DNA from 2 places in the Deinococcus aquiradiocola genome. Region 1 is predicted to be linked to the other one. Evidence: riboswitches for the same ligand, from Rfam matches in the RefSeq annotation. Region 1 holds a riboswitch; the other holds the start of a gene.
The links. Region 1 has a riboswitch for cobalamin ahead of IEY33_RS03020 (ABC transporter substrate-binding protein). Riboswitches for the same ligand answer to the same signal wherever they lie in the genome.
Positions count from the first base shown of each region.

Region 1 (7,555 bases):
CGCTCACGCCGTCACCCCCGCCAGCTCCCGGATGAGGGGCCAGTCGAGGTTCGCGCGCACGGCCTGCGCGATGGCGTCCAGCCGCGCGTCCAGGGCGGGCACCGCGTCCGGGACGGGCAGGCCCGCAGTGGTCAGGAAGGCGTGCAGGAAGCCGGGGTTCTCCAGCAGGCCGTGCAGGTACGTGCCGCGCACGTTCCCCTGCCGCCACAGCAGGTCCGGCACGAGCGTCCGCACGCCCGCGCCCGCCACGGTCACCCCGTGGTGAATCTCGTACCCGTGCAGCGTCCCGCCGCTCTCCGGGTCGTGCAGCGACGTGAGGCGCGTCGTCTTGCCGGGCGCCATGACCGTCTCCAGGTCCAGCAGGCCCAGGCCCGGCGCGCTCCCGCCCCCCTCGATCCCCTCCGGGTCCGAGACGGTGCGCCCCAGCATCTGCAGGCCGCCGCAGATGCCGAGCACCGGCACGCCTTCCCGCGCGGCGCGCGACACGCCCGCCGCGAGACCGGTGGCGCGCAGCCACTCCAGGTCGGTCACGGTCGCCTTGCTGCCCGGCAGGATCACGGCCCGCGCGCCCTCCAGTTCGGCGGGCCCGCTCACCCAGCGGGCCAGATGCGCGAGCGGCGCGAACTCGTCGAGGTTGCTCACGCGCGGCAGACGCGGAATCGCCACGAAGCCCCCCGCGCCGTCCCCGCCGTCCCCGCTCCAGAAGCCGTCCTCTTCCGGCAGCGTGAACGGCAGCCACGGGATCACGCCCACGGTCGGCACGCCCGTCCGTTCCTGCAGCCACTCCGGCGCGGGCGACAGCAGGGCCGCGTCCCCCCGGAACCGGTTGAGCAGGAAGCCGCGCAGCAGCGAGCGCTCGGCGTCCTCCAGGCAGTGCCACGTGCCGAGCAGGTGCGCGAACGCCCCGCCCCGGTCGATGTCGCAGGCGAGCAGGACCGCTGCCTGCACCTCCAGCGCCACCCGCATGTTCACGATGTCCGAGCCGCGCAGGTTCACCTCCGCCGGACTGCCCGCCCCCTCGATCACGACCACGTCGTACTCGTCCATCAGGGCGTGCAGCGCGTCACGCACGTGCGGCCACAGCCTCGGCTTGCGTTCCCGCCACGGCAGCGCCGTCAGTTCCGGACTGGCCCGGCCGAGCAGCACCACCTGACTGCGCGTGTCGGCCTCCGGCTTCAGCAGGACCGGGTTCATGCGGACGTCCGCCGGGACGCGCGCTGCGGCCGCCTGCACGATCTGCGCGCGGCCCATCTCCAGGCCGGTGGTCGTCACGCCCGCATTGTTGCTCATGTTCTGCGCCTTGAAGGGCGCCACCCGCAGGCCCTCGTTGCTGAGCGCGCGGCACAGCGCCGCCACGAGGTAACTCTTGCCCGCGTTGCTCGTGCAGCCCTGCACCATGATGGCCTTCGCCCTGTGCTTCGTCATGCGTCTCCCTTTGCGCCCGTGTGCCCAGCCTTCCGCCGGGCGCGTTCCGAGGACGGAACCGCGCCCCGGCGCCTCGCCTGGAACCCGGTCGTGCTTCGTCCATCCTGCCGACTCCCGCACGGCGCCGTCACGGCTGACCGGACGTGGCGCCCGCCAGCACGACCGCGAGCGCCGACACGAGCGCGGCATTCTCGTCCGCGCCACGTGCCGAGACGCGCACGTGGTGCGGCGCGCCGTAACTCGTGCAGTCCCGCACCTTCAGGCCCCGGTCCAGCAGGGCCGCCGTGACGCCCGCCGCGTCCGGCACGCGCAGCGTCATGTACGGCGTCCCGTGGTGCTCCACCTCGCCCAGCCGCGCGAGGTCCCGTGCGAGGACCCGCGCGAGGGCCGCCACCCGCGGCAGCGTCGCGTGCAGGTGCGCCTGCGCGTCCGGCAGGGCCTGCAGCAGCGCGGCCGTCCCGGCAGGCAGTGCCCACGCGGGCGCGAGGTTCTGCAGGGCGGCCGCCACGCCTGTCCCCGCCACGGCGTACGCGGGCCGCGCGCCCACCAGGCCGTGCGCCTTGCCGGGCGAGTGCAGCAGCAGCGTGTGGTCGTCCGGGGCGGGCAGCGGCAGGTCCACGAACGGCGCGTACGCCGCGTCCACGATCAGCAGCGCGTCCGCCCGCCGGCACGCCGCCTGCAGGGCCGCCACCTCGCCTGGCGGCAGGGCACGCCCGGTCGGGTTGTGCGGGTGCCCCAGGTACACGAGCCGCGTGCCGGGCGTCACCGCGCCCGCCGCCTGCCCTGTCCCCACTTCCTGCGCCGCGTCCGTCACGGTGACGTGCGCCGCGCACAGGGCCGCCGCCCGCCCGAACTCCCCGAACGGCGACAGGACGCTCAGCACCCGGTCGCCGGGCCGCAGGTACGCGCGCGCCACCCGGTGCAGCAGTTCCGACGCGCCCACCGACGGCACCACGCCCGCCGCCGTCAAGCCGTGCCACGCGGCCAGTCGTGCCCGCAGGGCCGCGTAGGAGGGGTCCGGGTAATGCGCATGGTCCGCGTCCCGCACGGCCCGCAGCAGCTCGGGGTTCGGGCCGAAGGGGTTCGTGTTCACGCTGAAGTCCGTGCCCGTGAACGGTCCCCGGCCCGGCCCGCCGTGAGGGACGCCGGCCAGCAGCGGCTGCAGCGCCTCAGGCACGCCCGGCCCCCTGCCTTTGCCCAGCACCCGGCCAGCGGGGCAGAGGGACCAGCAGCAGCGGTACGGCGAACGCCAGCGTCCAGCGTGCCAGACGCAGGGCGCGCCGCACATCGTCCACCGTCGCCTCCCGGCCCGCCGCGTTCAGCGCGTACACGCCGCGCTTTTCCAGCCGCACGCCGAGCGCCCCCGCGAACACGCCCATCGGGTGCCCCGCGTTCGGGCTGCTCGTGAGGCGCGCGTCCCGCCGCCACGCCCGCCACGCGCCCGCACCGTCCAGCCGCGCGGGCACGCACGCGAGCACCGCGCACCCGGCCGTGACGCGCGCGGGCAGCAGGTTCAGCAGGTCGTCGGCGCGCGCCGCGACCTTGCCCGCGAACTCCAGCGGCGGCGTGCGGTAGCCCCACATGGCGTCCGCCGTGTTCGTGAGCCTGTACGCTGCGGCGAGCGGCAGGCCGCCCAGCCGGTACGCGACCGTCGGCGCGACCACGCTGTCCGACAGGTTCTCCGACACGCTCTCGATGACGGCCGCCGCCACCTCGCCCGCCGTCAGGTCCGACGTGTCCCGGCTCACGAGATGCCACGACAGGAGCCGCCGCGCCCCCGGCAGGTTCCCGGCCTCCAGTGCGGCGCACACCTCGCCTGCCGCCGCGAACAGCGCACGGCGACTCAGGAGCGTCTTGAGGACCGCCGCCTGCAGCGGCCACGGCAGCCGCCCGGCCAGCGTGCCCGCGCCCGCCGCGAGGGCCGCACCGGCCGCCCAGCCCGCCCCGCCCTCCAGCAGTTGCGCGCCCGGCGTGACGGCCCGCCACGCCCGCCGCGCCCGCCCGAGAAACGACCCCATCCACGCGACCGGGTGGACGGCCGTGGGCGGCTCGCCCAGCGCGTCGAGCGCCAGTGCCAGCAGCAGCACGCGCCGGGAGGAGCGCGGGAGGCGCATCAGTGCTCGATGCCCGCCTGCGCGCCGATGCCTGCCTCGTAGGCGTGCTTCACCGGCTGCATCTCGGTCACGGTGTCCGCGTACGACACCAGTTCCGGCAGCGCCCCGCGCCCCGTCACGACGACGTGCACGCCCTCGTCACGCGCGTCCAGGGCCGCCTGCACGTCGCTCCACGCGACCCAGCCGTACTTCAGAGCGTACGTGAACTCGTCCAGCACCACCATGTCGTGCTCGCCGCTCAGGATCGCGTCCCGCGCGAGCGCCCACCCGGCCGCCGCCATCGCCGCGCTGTTCTCCAGGTCCTGCGAGCGCCACGTGAACCCGTCGCCCAGCCCCGCGAACGGCACGCCGAGCGCCTCCAGCGAGCGGTGCTCCCCGAACTTCGCGTTTTCGTGCTTGATGAACTGGAACAGCTTGACGCGCAGCCCGCGCCCGTGCGCTCGCAGCATCAGACCAAGCGCGGCGGTCGTCTTGCCCTTGCCGTTCCCGGTGTTCACGATCACGAGGCCCCGCCGTCCGCGCGTCAGGCCGTCCCGCTTGCGGTGCGCGTCGCGCTGCGCGGTGAGCTGCGCCATGGCCTCCTCGCGCCGCTGCGCGGTGTCCCCGTCGGGCGTTGGGGCGTTGCCTTCGTCGGGCATCAGAGGAGCGGTGCCTTCGTCGGGCATCAGAAGCGCTCCGGGTGCAGCAGGCGCGCCAGGACCCTCAGGGCCACCGGGAGGCGCGGACCGGGACGCGACAGGGCGTCGATCTCCTCCGGCGTCGGCTGGTACACCCGGCCCGCGTTCACGGCCTGCAGCGACGCCCAGCCGGGACGGTTCCGCGCGTCCTGCACGGTCAGACCGATCATCACGGACGGGTTCGCCTTGACGACCAGTTCCGGCGAGATCTTCGGGAAGTCGCCCAGGCCGCCCGGCACGACGTTCATGCCGCCCGCCTTCTGCAGCAGCACCCCGATGAAACTGTCCGGCCCCACCGAGTACGGCGCGGGCGACACCTCGTAGTACGCGCTGACCTTCGGCACGCCGCGCAGCGCCGCCGTCGTCGCGTTCAGGTCGGTGCGCATGGACGTGATGAGCCGCGTCGCGCCCGCCTCGTGGTTCGTGAGCTGACCCAGCACCGCGATCTTCTGGAAGACCTCGGTGTACGACTGCGCCGTCCCGCCGTACACGTTCAGGCCCGCCGCCGCGAGCTTCTCGGTGAGGCGCGACCCGCCCGACTCGTCCGCCAGCACCAGGTCCGGCTTCAGCGCGATGATCGCTTCCAGGCTGGGCGCGTACGCGCTCCCCACCTTCGGGAGGGCGGCCGTCTCGGCCTTCGGGTAGTTGCTGAACCTGTCCACCCCGACGAGCTGCGCGCCCGCCCCGATCGCGAAGAGCGTCTCGGTGTGGCTGGGCAGCATCGCCACGATGCGTTTCGGGGCGTGCGTGAGCGTGACCTTGCGGCCCAGGTCGTCCGTGACGGTCAGCGGGTAGTGCGTGGCGTGCGCCGCGCCGAGCAGCAGCGTGGCCGCGAGCGCGGCCGTGCGTACGGGCAGCGGGCGGGGGTTAAGGATGGTGCGGGTGGACATGATGGACTCCGGCGTGCGTGGATGCTCGCCCGGACGGCGCACGAAAAACCGCCCGGGCGTGGGCCAGGGCGGACGCGGCATGACAGGTCCAGTTCCCCCGAATCCCCCTGTGTACGAGAGGTGGCCGTCCTGGGTGGACGGCCCGGCCTGACTGGCATTCGGGCTGAGGCGCGAGGCGCCAATACCGCTGCGGAACAGCGCCGGAATCTCACCGGACTTCCCCAACTGGCGGGCCTTCGGGCCGCGTTCCAGTCCCGCGAGGCGGGCTTCAGGTACACGGAGGGTAGCACGCGTCCGCGCCCGGCACCTTCCGCGTCACGCTTCCGGCGCAGAGCGCGTCATGCTTCCGGCGCGGAGCGCGTCACGTGCCCGGCGCGAGCGACACCAGCCACCACGCGGTCCCGGCCCTCCGCAGGTGCGCGGCCGTGCCGGTCGGCGCTTCGGCCGCGAGCAGGCCCACCGTGAGCCGCAGCACGGCGAGCAGCGGCCCCAGGTGCGTGAAGGCCACGGCCGTCCCGGTGGGCGGCAGGGTGTCCAGCCAGCCCTGCACGCGGGCGTGGAAGGCCGCGCCGCTCTCCCCGCCGGGCGGGCCGTCCGTGCCGCGCGGGTCCCCGAGGGCCGTCGTCCAGCGGGCCGGGGCCGCGCCGTACCGCGCCTCCAGTTCCGCCCAGGTGTGGCCCGCCATCACCCCGAACTCCGCCTCGCGCAGCTCTCCCGTCACCCGCACGTCCCCGCAGCCCGCCAGGGCCGCCGTCTGCAGGCAGCGCCGCGCGGGCGACACGTACACCGTTCCTGCGCGCGGCAGGCGCAGCGCGGCCGCCTGCCGCTCACCGTCCCTGCTGAGCGGCGCGTCCTCGCCGGGGCGCGGGTAGCGGCGCTCGGCGTTCGGGACGGTCGCCGCGTGCCGCACCACGTACAGGTCCAGCACCTACCGCCCCCACGCGAACGACAGCAGCACCGCCACCTCCGCCGCCACCACGCACGCGCCGTACACGTCGCCATTGATGCCGCCGCCCAGCCGCGACGCGCAGAACCGAGCGACGAGCAGCGCCGCCACCAGCGCCGACGCGGCCGCCACCAGCACCCGCACCGGCCCGAGCGGCAGCAGCAGCAGCGGGGCCGCCAGCAGCAGCGCGACCGGCCAGTGCCCCTCGCGGGACCGTGCGCCCAGCGAATCCACGCGCGCCGCCGGGAAGAGGTTCATCGGGGCGAGCAGCACCGTGCGCGCCAGCACCGCCGCCGCCAGCACCTCCAGCGGCCGCACCGCGCCCAGCGCACTCCACCACGCGAGCAGCACGAGCGCGCCCGTCGCCAGCCCGAACGCGCCCACATGCACGTCCCGCAGGATCTCCAGGCGCCGCTCCGGGGACTTCATGGCGAACACCGCGTCCGACGTGTCCACCAGCCCGTCGAAGTGCAGCAGGCCCGTCGCGGCCAGCCAGCCCGCCAGCACCAGCGCCGCACGCACGCCCTCCGGCAGCGGCAGCGGCAGCCACAGCAGGGCCGCCGCCAGCGCCCCCACCGCCCAGCCCGCCAGCGGGTAGAACCCGCTCGCCCGCGCGAACTCCCCGTCCCGCACCTCCAGCACGTGCGGGAGCGGGAAGGTCGTCAGGAACGTGAGCGCCAGGTGCGCGGGACGCACGACGTGCGTGAGCAGGGGAGACTCGGGGGCCTTCATTCGCGCCGATGATAGCGGCCCGCCCCCACCCGCACAGCCCTGGACCGTACAGCCCTGGACCATACAGCCCCGTACAGCCCCCGGCACCGTGCCCCGCCTGCCTGCACGGCTGGCGCGCGCCCGCAGGCCCGCATGTTAAAGTGAAGGGATGAAGCGCCAAGCGGCCAGCAGGCGAATGATGACGCGAATGCCCCCAGGCGCGTGACCCCACAGGTTCCGCCCAGGGCGCTCCGACATGCGCCCGTTTTTTATGCCGCACCGCCCAGGCCACCCCGCACGGAGGACCACCCCCGATGACCCACACGAACGAACCCTTCTACATCACGACCGCCATCGATTACGCGAACGGCGTGCCGCACATCGGGCACGTCTTCGAGAAGATCCTGACCGACACGCTCGCCCGCTACCACCGCCTCGCCGGGTACGCCACGTACTTCCAGACCGGCACCGACGAGCACGGCGAGAAGATCGCCAAGGCCGCCGCCAAGGCCGGACAGACCCCGCAACGCTTCGTGGACGACCTCAGCCAGACGGCCTTCAAGGGCCTCTGGGACCGCCTGGAGATCAGCTACGACGACTTCGTGCGCACCACCGAGGTCCGCCACAAGAAGTACGTGCAGGACGTCCTGAGCCGCGTGCACGAGAGCGGCGACATCTACTACGCCGAGTACGAGGGCCTGTACAGCGTCGGCGCGGAACGCTACGTCACCGAGAAGGAACTCGTGAACGGCATCTACCCCGGCGACAACGCCCCGCCCGAACTGCGGCGCG
Region 1 covers NZ_BMOE01000001.1:651,128-658,682, reverse strand. Annotated here, with positions in the region: gene cobU (bifunctional adenosylcobinamide kinase/adenosylcobinamide-phosphate guanylyltransferase) at 1-7, opposite strand, end outside; gene IEY33_RS03040 (cobyric acid synthase) at 4-1,425, opposite strand; gene IEY33_RS03035 (pyridoxal phosphate-dependent aminotransferase) at 1,553-2,602, opposite strand; gene cbiB (adenosylcobinamide-phosphate synthase CbiB) at 2,595-3,539, opposite strand; gene cobO (cob(I)yrinic acid a,c-diamide adenosyltransferase) at 3,539-4,204, opposite strand; gene IEY33_RS03020 (ABC transporter substrate-binding protein) at 4,204-5,106, opposite strand; adenosylcobalamin-variant (AdoCbl-variant) riboswitch at 5,251-5,341, opposite strand; gene IEY33_RS03015 (histidine phosphatase family protein) at 5,468-6,034, opposite strand; gene IEY33_RS03010 (adenosylcobinamide-GDP ribazoletransferase) at 6,035-6,784, opposite strand; gene metG (methionine--tRNA ligase) at 7,078-7,555, shown strand, end outside.

Region 2 (7,555 bases), on a different contig from region 1:
TCGTGCCGACCCTGCAGAGTCCCGCCGTGCAGGACGCCCTGCGCGTGAGCCTCGTCACGACGGGCGTCACGCTGCTCCTCACGGTGCTGCTCGTGACGCCCGTCGCGTACCTGCTCGCCCGGTTCCGCTTCCCGGGCCGCACCCTGCTCGACACGCTGCTCGATTTGCCCATCGTGCTGCCGCCCGTCGTGGCAGGCGTCGGCCTGCTCCTCACCTTCGGCCGGACCGGGCTGCTCGGCGCGCCCCTGCACCTGGCGGGCGTGGACCTCGCCTTCTCCCCCGCGGCGGTCGTGATGGCGCAGCTGTTCACGTCCGCGCCCTTCTACCTGCGGACCGCGAAGGCGGGCTTCGGGGCGGTGGACCGCGACGCGGAAGGGGCGGCGCGCACGGACGGCGCGGACGGGTGGGCGGTGTTCCGGCTCATCACGTGGCCGCTCGCGTTTCCCTTCCTGCTGGAGGGTCTGGTCCTGACGTGGGCGCGCGCACTGGGGGAATTCGGGGCGACCGTGCTGTTCGCCGGATCGCTGCAGGGCCGCACGCGCACCGTCACGCTCGCCATCTACTCGGCCCTGGAGTCGGACCTCGCGCCCGCGCTGGTGCTGTCGGCCGTGATGGTGCTGCTGTCCTTCACGGTGCTCGTCACGGTGAGGCTCCTCGCCGCGCGCCGGGGCGACCCCGACTGAACGGCCGGTAACGGGAACGTAATGGTGCAGGGCGAGCGTGAGGGCGTGCATCCTGACTCCCCGGCCCGCCCACCCATCACATCCCCAGACCATCAGCGGGCAGACGATCAGCAGACCGCCCGGCCTGACCGCACCCCCATCCCGCCCGTGATCCAGGGAGGGATGGGGGTGGGCGTGTCCGGCTGGCCGCTCGCACGGGCCGTGTCGCGGGCCGGTCAGCTGGGCGTCGTGTCGGCCACGTGCCTGGACACCGTGATGGTCCGGCGACTGCAGGACGGCGATCCGGGCGGTCACACCCGGCGCGCCCTGGCACACTTCCCGAGTCAGGATGCGGTGCGGGAGGTGCTCGACCGGTACTTCCTGCCGGGAGGCCGGGCGGCGGGGCAGCCGTACCGGCGCGTGCCGCTGCCCGGCGTGCCACTGCAGCCGGAGAACGAGCGTCTGACGGTCATGGCGAACTTCGTGGAGGTGTGGCTGGCCCGTGAGGGGCACGGCGGCACGGTCGGCGTGAACCTCCTCACCAAGGTTCAGCTGCAGACCCTGCCGGGCCTGTACGGCGCGGTCCTGGCGGGCGTGCACGTCGTGCTGATGGGAGCAGGCATCCCGCGCGACGTGCCGCAGGTCCTCGACCGCTTCGCGGCGGGACAGGCGGCGACCCTGCGGCTAGACGTGACGGGCGCGGCCGCCCCGACCGTCCTGACCTTCGATCCGGCGTCCCTGGGCCTGGAGGGCGTACCGCTCGCGCGTCCGGCCTTCCTGCCGGTCGTGTCGTCGAACGTGCTGGCGGCCATGCTGGCCCGGCGCGGCGAGGGGGCCGTGCAGGGCTTCGTGGTGGAGGGCCCCACGGCGGGCGGGCACAGCGCCCCCCCGCGCGGGGACCGCGCCCTCGACGAACGGGGCGAACCGCGCTACGGCCCGAAAGACGAGGTGGACCTGCAGGCCCTCGCGGCGCTCGGCCTGCCGTTCTGGCTGGCGGGCGGGACGGGCTCGCCGGAAGCGCTGCGGGACGCGTGGGCGCGCGGCGCGGCAGGTGTGCAGGTGGGCACGCTGTTCGCGTACTGTGAGGAGTCCGGCCTGCGCGCGGACCTGCGCGACCGGGCGCTGCGGGGCGCTCGGCGCGGTGAGCTGCGCGTACGGACGGACCCGCACGCGTCCCCGACCGGCTTTCCCTTTAAGGTGGTGATGCTGCCCGGCACGCTCGCCGACCCGGACGTGTACGCGGCCCGCACGCGCCGCTGCGACCTGGGGTACCTGCGCGAGAGTTACGCCCGGCCGGACGGCCTCGTGGGATTCCGCTGCCCGGCCGAACCGGTCGGGGAGTACACCCGCAAGGGGGGCCGGGCGGAGGACACGCGGGGCCGCATGTGCCTGTGCAACGCGCTGCTGGCCGACGTGGGCCTGGGGCAGACGCAGCCACAGGGACCGGAGCCCGCGCTGCTCACGAGCGGCGACGACCTGCGCAGCGCAGGCCGCTGGCCGCACGGACAGGTCCCGGATTCCGGGCCGGGGCAGGACACCTCCGGGTACGCCGCCCTGGACGCCCTCCGGTACCTGCTCGACTGAGCCCCGGCCCTGGAAGTCCCGGACTGGAGACACTGGACCCGCCCGCCTTCCCCACAGAACGGATTGCAGACGGGACGTGCGCGTCCTGCTCAGGGTTCGGGGCGTGCCGTCCCTTTCAGCCGCGGCTGGAGGGGACACGCCGTGACCGCAGGTTCGCCAGGACGAACAGGCCCAGCACGATGCCGGACAGCCAGTACCCGAGGGTGGACGTGTCGAGCGTGCCGAGTGGGGCGAGCCACGCGCCGAGCGCCGTGAAGTGCGCCCCCACCCATCCGGCGAGCGTGACCGCGCCGATCACCAGGGCGAGTCCGCCGGACAGGCCGGTCACGATGAGGTTGTACCCGCGCCGCGCGCGGGGGTGTTCGAGCGCCCAGGCGTAGGCGTGCGTCATGGCCGCGCCGTCCAGCGTGTCGAGGAGCGTCATGCCGGACGCGAACAGCAGCGGCAGGCTCAGCACGGACGCGAGGCTCAGGCCCTGCTGTGACGCGCTGCCCGCCAGGCCGAGCAGGGCGACTTCGGTGGCGGTGTCGAAGCCCAGGCCCATCAGGAAACCGAGCGGCAGGACCTGCCACTGCCGGTTCACCATGCGCGTCATGGGCGCGATCAGGCGCGCGAGCAGCCCGCCGTGCGAGTGGTGCTGCTCGTGCCCGCGCCACACGCGCGGCAGCGACGCGAGGTTCACGGCGGCGACCGTGAGGAGGTACGCGCCCGCCACGAGCGGACCCACCCACCCGCCGAAGGTTTCCAGCTGGGCCTGCCGGCCGATCAGGGCCTTGCCGACGACGGCGGCCACGGCGGACAGGGCGAACACCACGCCGGAGTGCCCCAGCCCGAAGTACAGGCCCGTGCCGTGCGCGGGACGGCCGAGCAGCAGGAGTTTGCGGACGGTGTTGTCGATGACGGCGATGTGGTCGGCGTCCCAGGCGTGACGCAGGCCGAACAGGTACGCGGTGACGCCCACGCCCCACAGCAGCGGCGCGTGCAGGGCGGCAGGCACCCACAGCAGCAGGGCCAGCAGGTGCAGGGCCAGCACGACGCTCAGGTACGGGAGGCTGTGGCGGGCGCTGCGGGCGAGCGGCATCCGGAGGGCGGAGGGGTGCGGGTGGTTCGGGTCGGGGTGATGCATGACGGCTCCTGACGGTGGGGCGCGGCAGCAGAGCCGGTGCTCGACTGCCCCTGGCGCGGGGGCGGAGCGCCCTTGCGGGGCGCGTGGCGGCGAGTGAGCGACCGGACTGTGACCGTGGCGCGACCGTGCCGGACTGAACCTGACGTGCAGGCGTGACCGGACTTCCCTCTGTTCTCGCTGGGTCCGGCCGCTGGGGCGCGGGACCGTCCGTGAGTGTACACAGCTTTTCGTTTGCTATGCTCGGGCAGCCTGGTGCCCGAGTCGCCGTGCCCGTGTGGGCGCACCATAGACCGGGCTTAAAGTGGGGAAGTCCGGTGTGAGTCCGGCGCTGTTCCGCAACGGTGTGGTCTGGACCTGACAAGCGTCCCGCCCGAGCCCGAATGCCTGCCAGGTCCGCCCCCGTGTGGGGGCACCTCTCGCTGAAAGGGGGACCCGCCGTGAACCTGTCTCTTGCCGTCCTGCCGTATCCCGGCATCTTCCCTCGCCCTGTTCGCCGTGCGGTGCGCCCGTGACTGAGGGTCAGGGCGCGGCCCTGCACCGCCAGAAGGTCACGCGTGCCGACGGCCGCACCGTGAACATCGTGCAGCGGCGCGGTCACCTGTCGTACTGCTATTCCGGCTGCTGCTGCGGTCACACGGACCGCGGGTACGCGCCGCTGCCGGTGGACGCGTACAAGAACGAATGGGTGTCGCGCCGCCTGAGGAATCAGGTGCACCTGACGCGGGCGGGCTGCCTGGGGCCGTGCACGCTCGCGAACGTGGCGTCGCTGGTGTTCGACGGGCGCAGCGTGTGGTTCCACAGCGTGAACACCGAGTGGCAGGTGGGCCTGATCTACGACTACATCGAGAGCATGATCGCCGCCGACCGCTTCCTGGTGCCGCCGCCGGACCTGTCGGAGTACGTCTTCAACTTCTACGACTGGGAGTACCGCGCGCCGCAGGAGGACGCGGCGGCGCCCGTCCCGGCGGAGCAGGCGGACCTGTCGGGGATCGCGGTGCTGTCGCACGCGGACACGGACCTGCTCGCCCTGAGCCGGGCGCGCGAGGAGTTCCCGCCCGGCTTCCCGGCGCTGTTCACGCACCCGCTGCAGCGGGTACGGACGCCGGAAGCGATGCAGCTGCTGCTGGACGGCGAGCTGGGCCGCGCGGCCGTCGTGGTGCTGCGCGTGCACGGGTCGCTTTCGGGCCTGCCGGGGTTCGCGGCGCTGCAGGCGCATGCCCGCGCGCGCGGGCAGCATCTCGCGGTGGTGAGCGGCGTCGGCGAACTCGACCCGGAGTTCGCGCGGGCCGGGAACGTGCCGCTCGACGTGCTGGAGACGCTGACGCTGGCGTTCATGCACGGCGGTCCCGGCAACCTCGCGCAGGGCCTGCGCGCCCTGTCGGACCGGACGCTGCTCACGGCCTTCGGGAGCGAAGCGGCGCGCGTCACGCCGGAGCACGGCGTGTACCTGCCCGCGCTGGACGGCGCGACGCTGGAAGACTGGGCGCGTCAGGCGACGCCGGGACGGCCCACGGTGGGCGTGCTCTTCTACCGCGCGCACCTGCTGAGCGGCAACACGGCCTTCGTGGACGTGCTGCTGGACGCGCTGGACGCGGCAGGCGTGAACGCGCTCGCGGTGTTCACGTCGAGCCTCAAGGCGCAGGAGGACGGCTTCCCGCTGGCGCTCGCACCGATGCTGGGCCGGGTGGACGCGCTCGTCAGCACGCTGTCGTTCGCGCTGGGCGACGTGAACGCGGGCGGGGTGACGCTGTCGGGCGGGAACGTCACGGCGCTCGAACGGCTGGGCGTGCCGGTGATCCAGGCGGTCGCGAGCGGCATGGCGCGCGGCGCGTGGGCACTGTCGAGCCGTGGCCTGAACCCGCTGGACACCGCCATGAACGTCGCCATCCCGGAGTTCGACGGGCGGATCGTGACGGTCCCGCTGTCCTTCAAGGAGTCCACGCCGGACGGCGTGGTGTACGTGCCGGACGCGGAGCGCGCGGCGCGCGTGGCGGGCATCGCGGCGCGGCAGGCGGAGTTGCGGCACCTGCCGAACACGGACAAGCGGGTGGCGTTCGTGTTCACGAATTCCGGCGCGAAGGCCGCGTCGGTCGGGAACGCGGTGGGGCTCGACGCGCCCGCCAGCCTGCTGAACCTGCTGCGCGCCATGAAGGGCCGCGGTTACCGCCTGCCGGACCTGCCCGCGCACAGCGACACGCTGATGCACGACCTGCTGTCGCGCGGCACGTACGACGACGCGCACCCGCTCGATCCGGCCCGCGCGTACCGGTACGGCCGGGCCGAGTACCTGAAGTGGCACCGGTCCCTGCCGGACGCGCCCCGGCAGCGCATGAACGACCAGTGGGGCGAGGCGCTCGCGCTCGGGCCGAGCGTCCGGGCGGGCCGGTCACGCATCGACCGCAAGCTCGTGGCGGGCACGCCCGTCCCGGCCGGACTGACGGAACCGTGGGGGGACGCGCAGCACCACCACTTCGCGGCGATGGAGCTCGGGAACGCGCTCGTGGCGCTGCAGCCCCCGCGCGGGTACGGCATGGACCCGGACGCCATCTACCACCAGCCGGACCTGCCGCCCACGCATCACTACGCGGCCTTCTACCGCTGGCTGACCTCGCCGCGCAGCGAGGGCGGGTGGGGCGCGCACGCCGTCGTGCACGTCGGCAAGCACGGCACGCTGGAGTGGCTGCCCGGCAAGGGCGTCGGCCTGTCCCGCGAGTGCTTCCCGGACCTGCTGCTCACCGACACGCCGCTCGTGTACCCCTTCATCGTGAACGATCCCGGCGAGGGCTCGCAGGCGAAACGCCGGGCGCACGCGGTGGTGGTGGATCACCTGACGCCGCCCATGACGAGCGCCGAGACGTACGGGCCGCTCAGCGAACTGAACGCGCTCGTGAACGAGTACTACGCCGTCGAGAAGCTCGACCCCGGCAAGCTGCCGCTGCTGCAGGGCCAGATCTGGGACCTGATCCGCGAGACGAACCTGCAGGCGGACCTCGACCTGAAAGGCATGCTGAGCGCCGACCACGGCGACCACAAGCACGAGTGGGACGACGAACTCACGCCGGAGGGCGTGCCGGTCACGCTGGCCGAGATGGACGGCAGCGGCGTCGCGCACCTGCTCGAAGACCTGGACGGGTACCTGTGCGAACTGGGCCTCGCGCAGATCCGGGACGGGCTGCACGTGCTGGGGCAGATGCCGCCCCTGCCGGACATGCTGCGCGCCCTGACGCGCCTCCCGAACGCGGGCGTGCCGGGCCTGCAGGCGTCGCTCGCGTCGGCGTTCGGCTTCGAGCTCGCGGCGCTGCTCGCGCGGCCCGGCGAGCGCCTCCCCGCGCCCGCAGACGTGCGCGGCGTGACGTGCCACGCGCACGCGGACGTGCTGGAACGCCTGGACGCCCTGAGCCTGGACCTCATGGCGCGCCTGGAAGAAGACGGCTTCCTGCCGGGCCGCGCGGACGACGCGCAGCGGGCCGTGCTGGGCCTGCACAGTGCGGACGTGGCGGCGGTGCTGGACTTCGTGTGCGGCACGCTCGTCCCCAACCTCGAGGCGGTGGACGCCGAGGTGCGGCACACGCTGGACGCGCTGGAAGGCCGGTACGTGCCGGCCGGGCCGTCCGGCGCGCCGACGCGCGGCATGGCGCACATCCTGCCGACCGGACGCAACTTCTATGCGGTGGACCCGCGCGCCCTGCCGTCCCAGGCGGCGTGGACGGTCGGGCAGGCGCTCGCGCGGGAGACGGTGGACCGCTACCGGCGGGAGCACGGTCAGGTGCCGGAAATGGTGGGCCTGTCCGCGTGGGGCACCGCGCAGATGCGCACGCACGGGGACGACGTGGCGCAGGCGCTCGCGCTGCTCGGCGTGCGGCCCGTCTGGAGCGGCACGTCGCGGCGACTGGAGGGCGTGGAGGTCGTTCCGCTCGCGGAACTCGGTCGGCCGCGCGTCGACGTGACGCTGCGCATCTCCGGGTTCTTCCGGGACGCGTTCCCTCACCTGATCGACCTGCTGGACGACGCCGTGACGCTCGTGACGGGCCTGGACGAGGACCCGGAACTGAACTTCCCGCGCAAGCACTACCTCGCGGAACTCGCCGTGCCGGACGAACGCCCCCTCGACGAGCGCGAGCAGGAGGCCCGCTACCGGGTGTTCGGCGCGAAGCCCGGCAGTTACGGGGCGGGCATCCTGCCG
Region 2 covers NZ_BMOE01000003.1:15,843-23,397, reverse strand. Annotated here, with positions in the region: gene IEY33_RS05735 (ABC transporter permease) at 1-683, shown strand, start outside; gene IEY33_RS05730 (nitronate monooxygenase) at 858-2,246, shown strand; gene IEY33_RS05725 (HoxN/HupN/NixA family nickel/cobalt transporter) at 2,362-3,372, opposite strand; cobalamin riboswitch at 3,607-3,778, shown strand; gene IEY33_RS05720 (cobaltochelatase subunit CobN) at 3,881-7,555, shown strand, end outside.
Region 2: linked by a shared signal. The riboswitch ahead of IEY33_RS05720 (cobaltochelatase subunit CobN) and the one ahead of IEY33_RS03020 (ABC transporter substrate-binding protein) in region 1 are both predicted to bind cobalamin.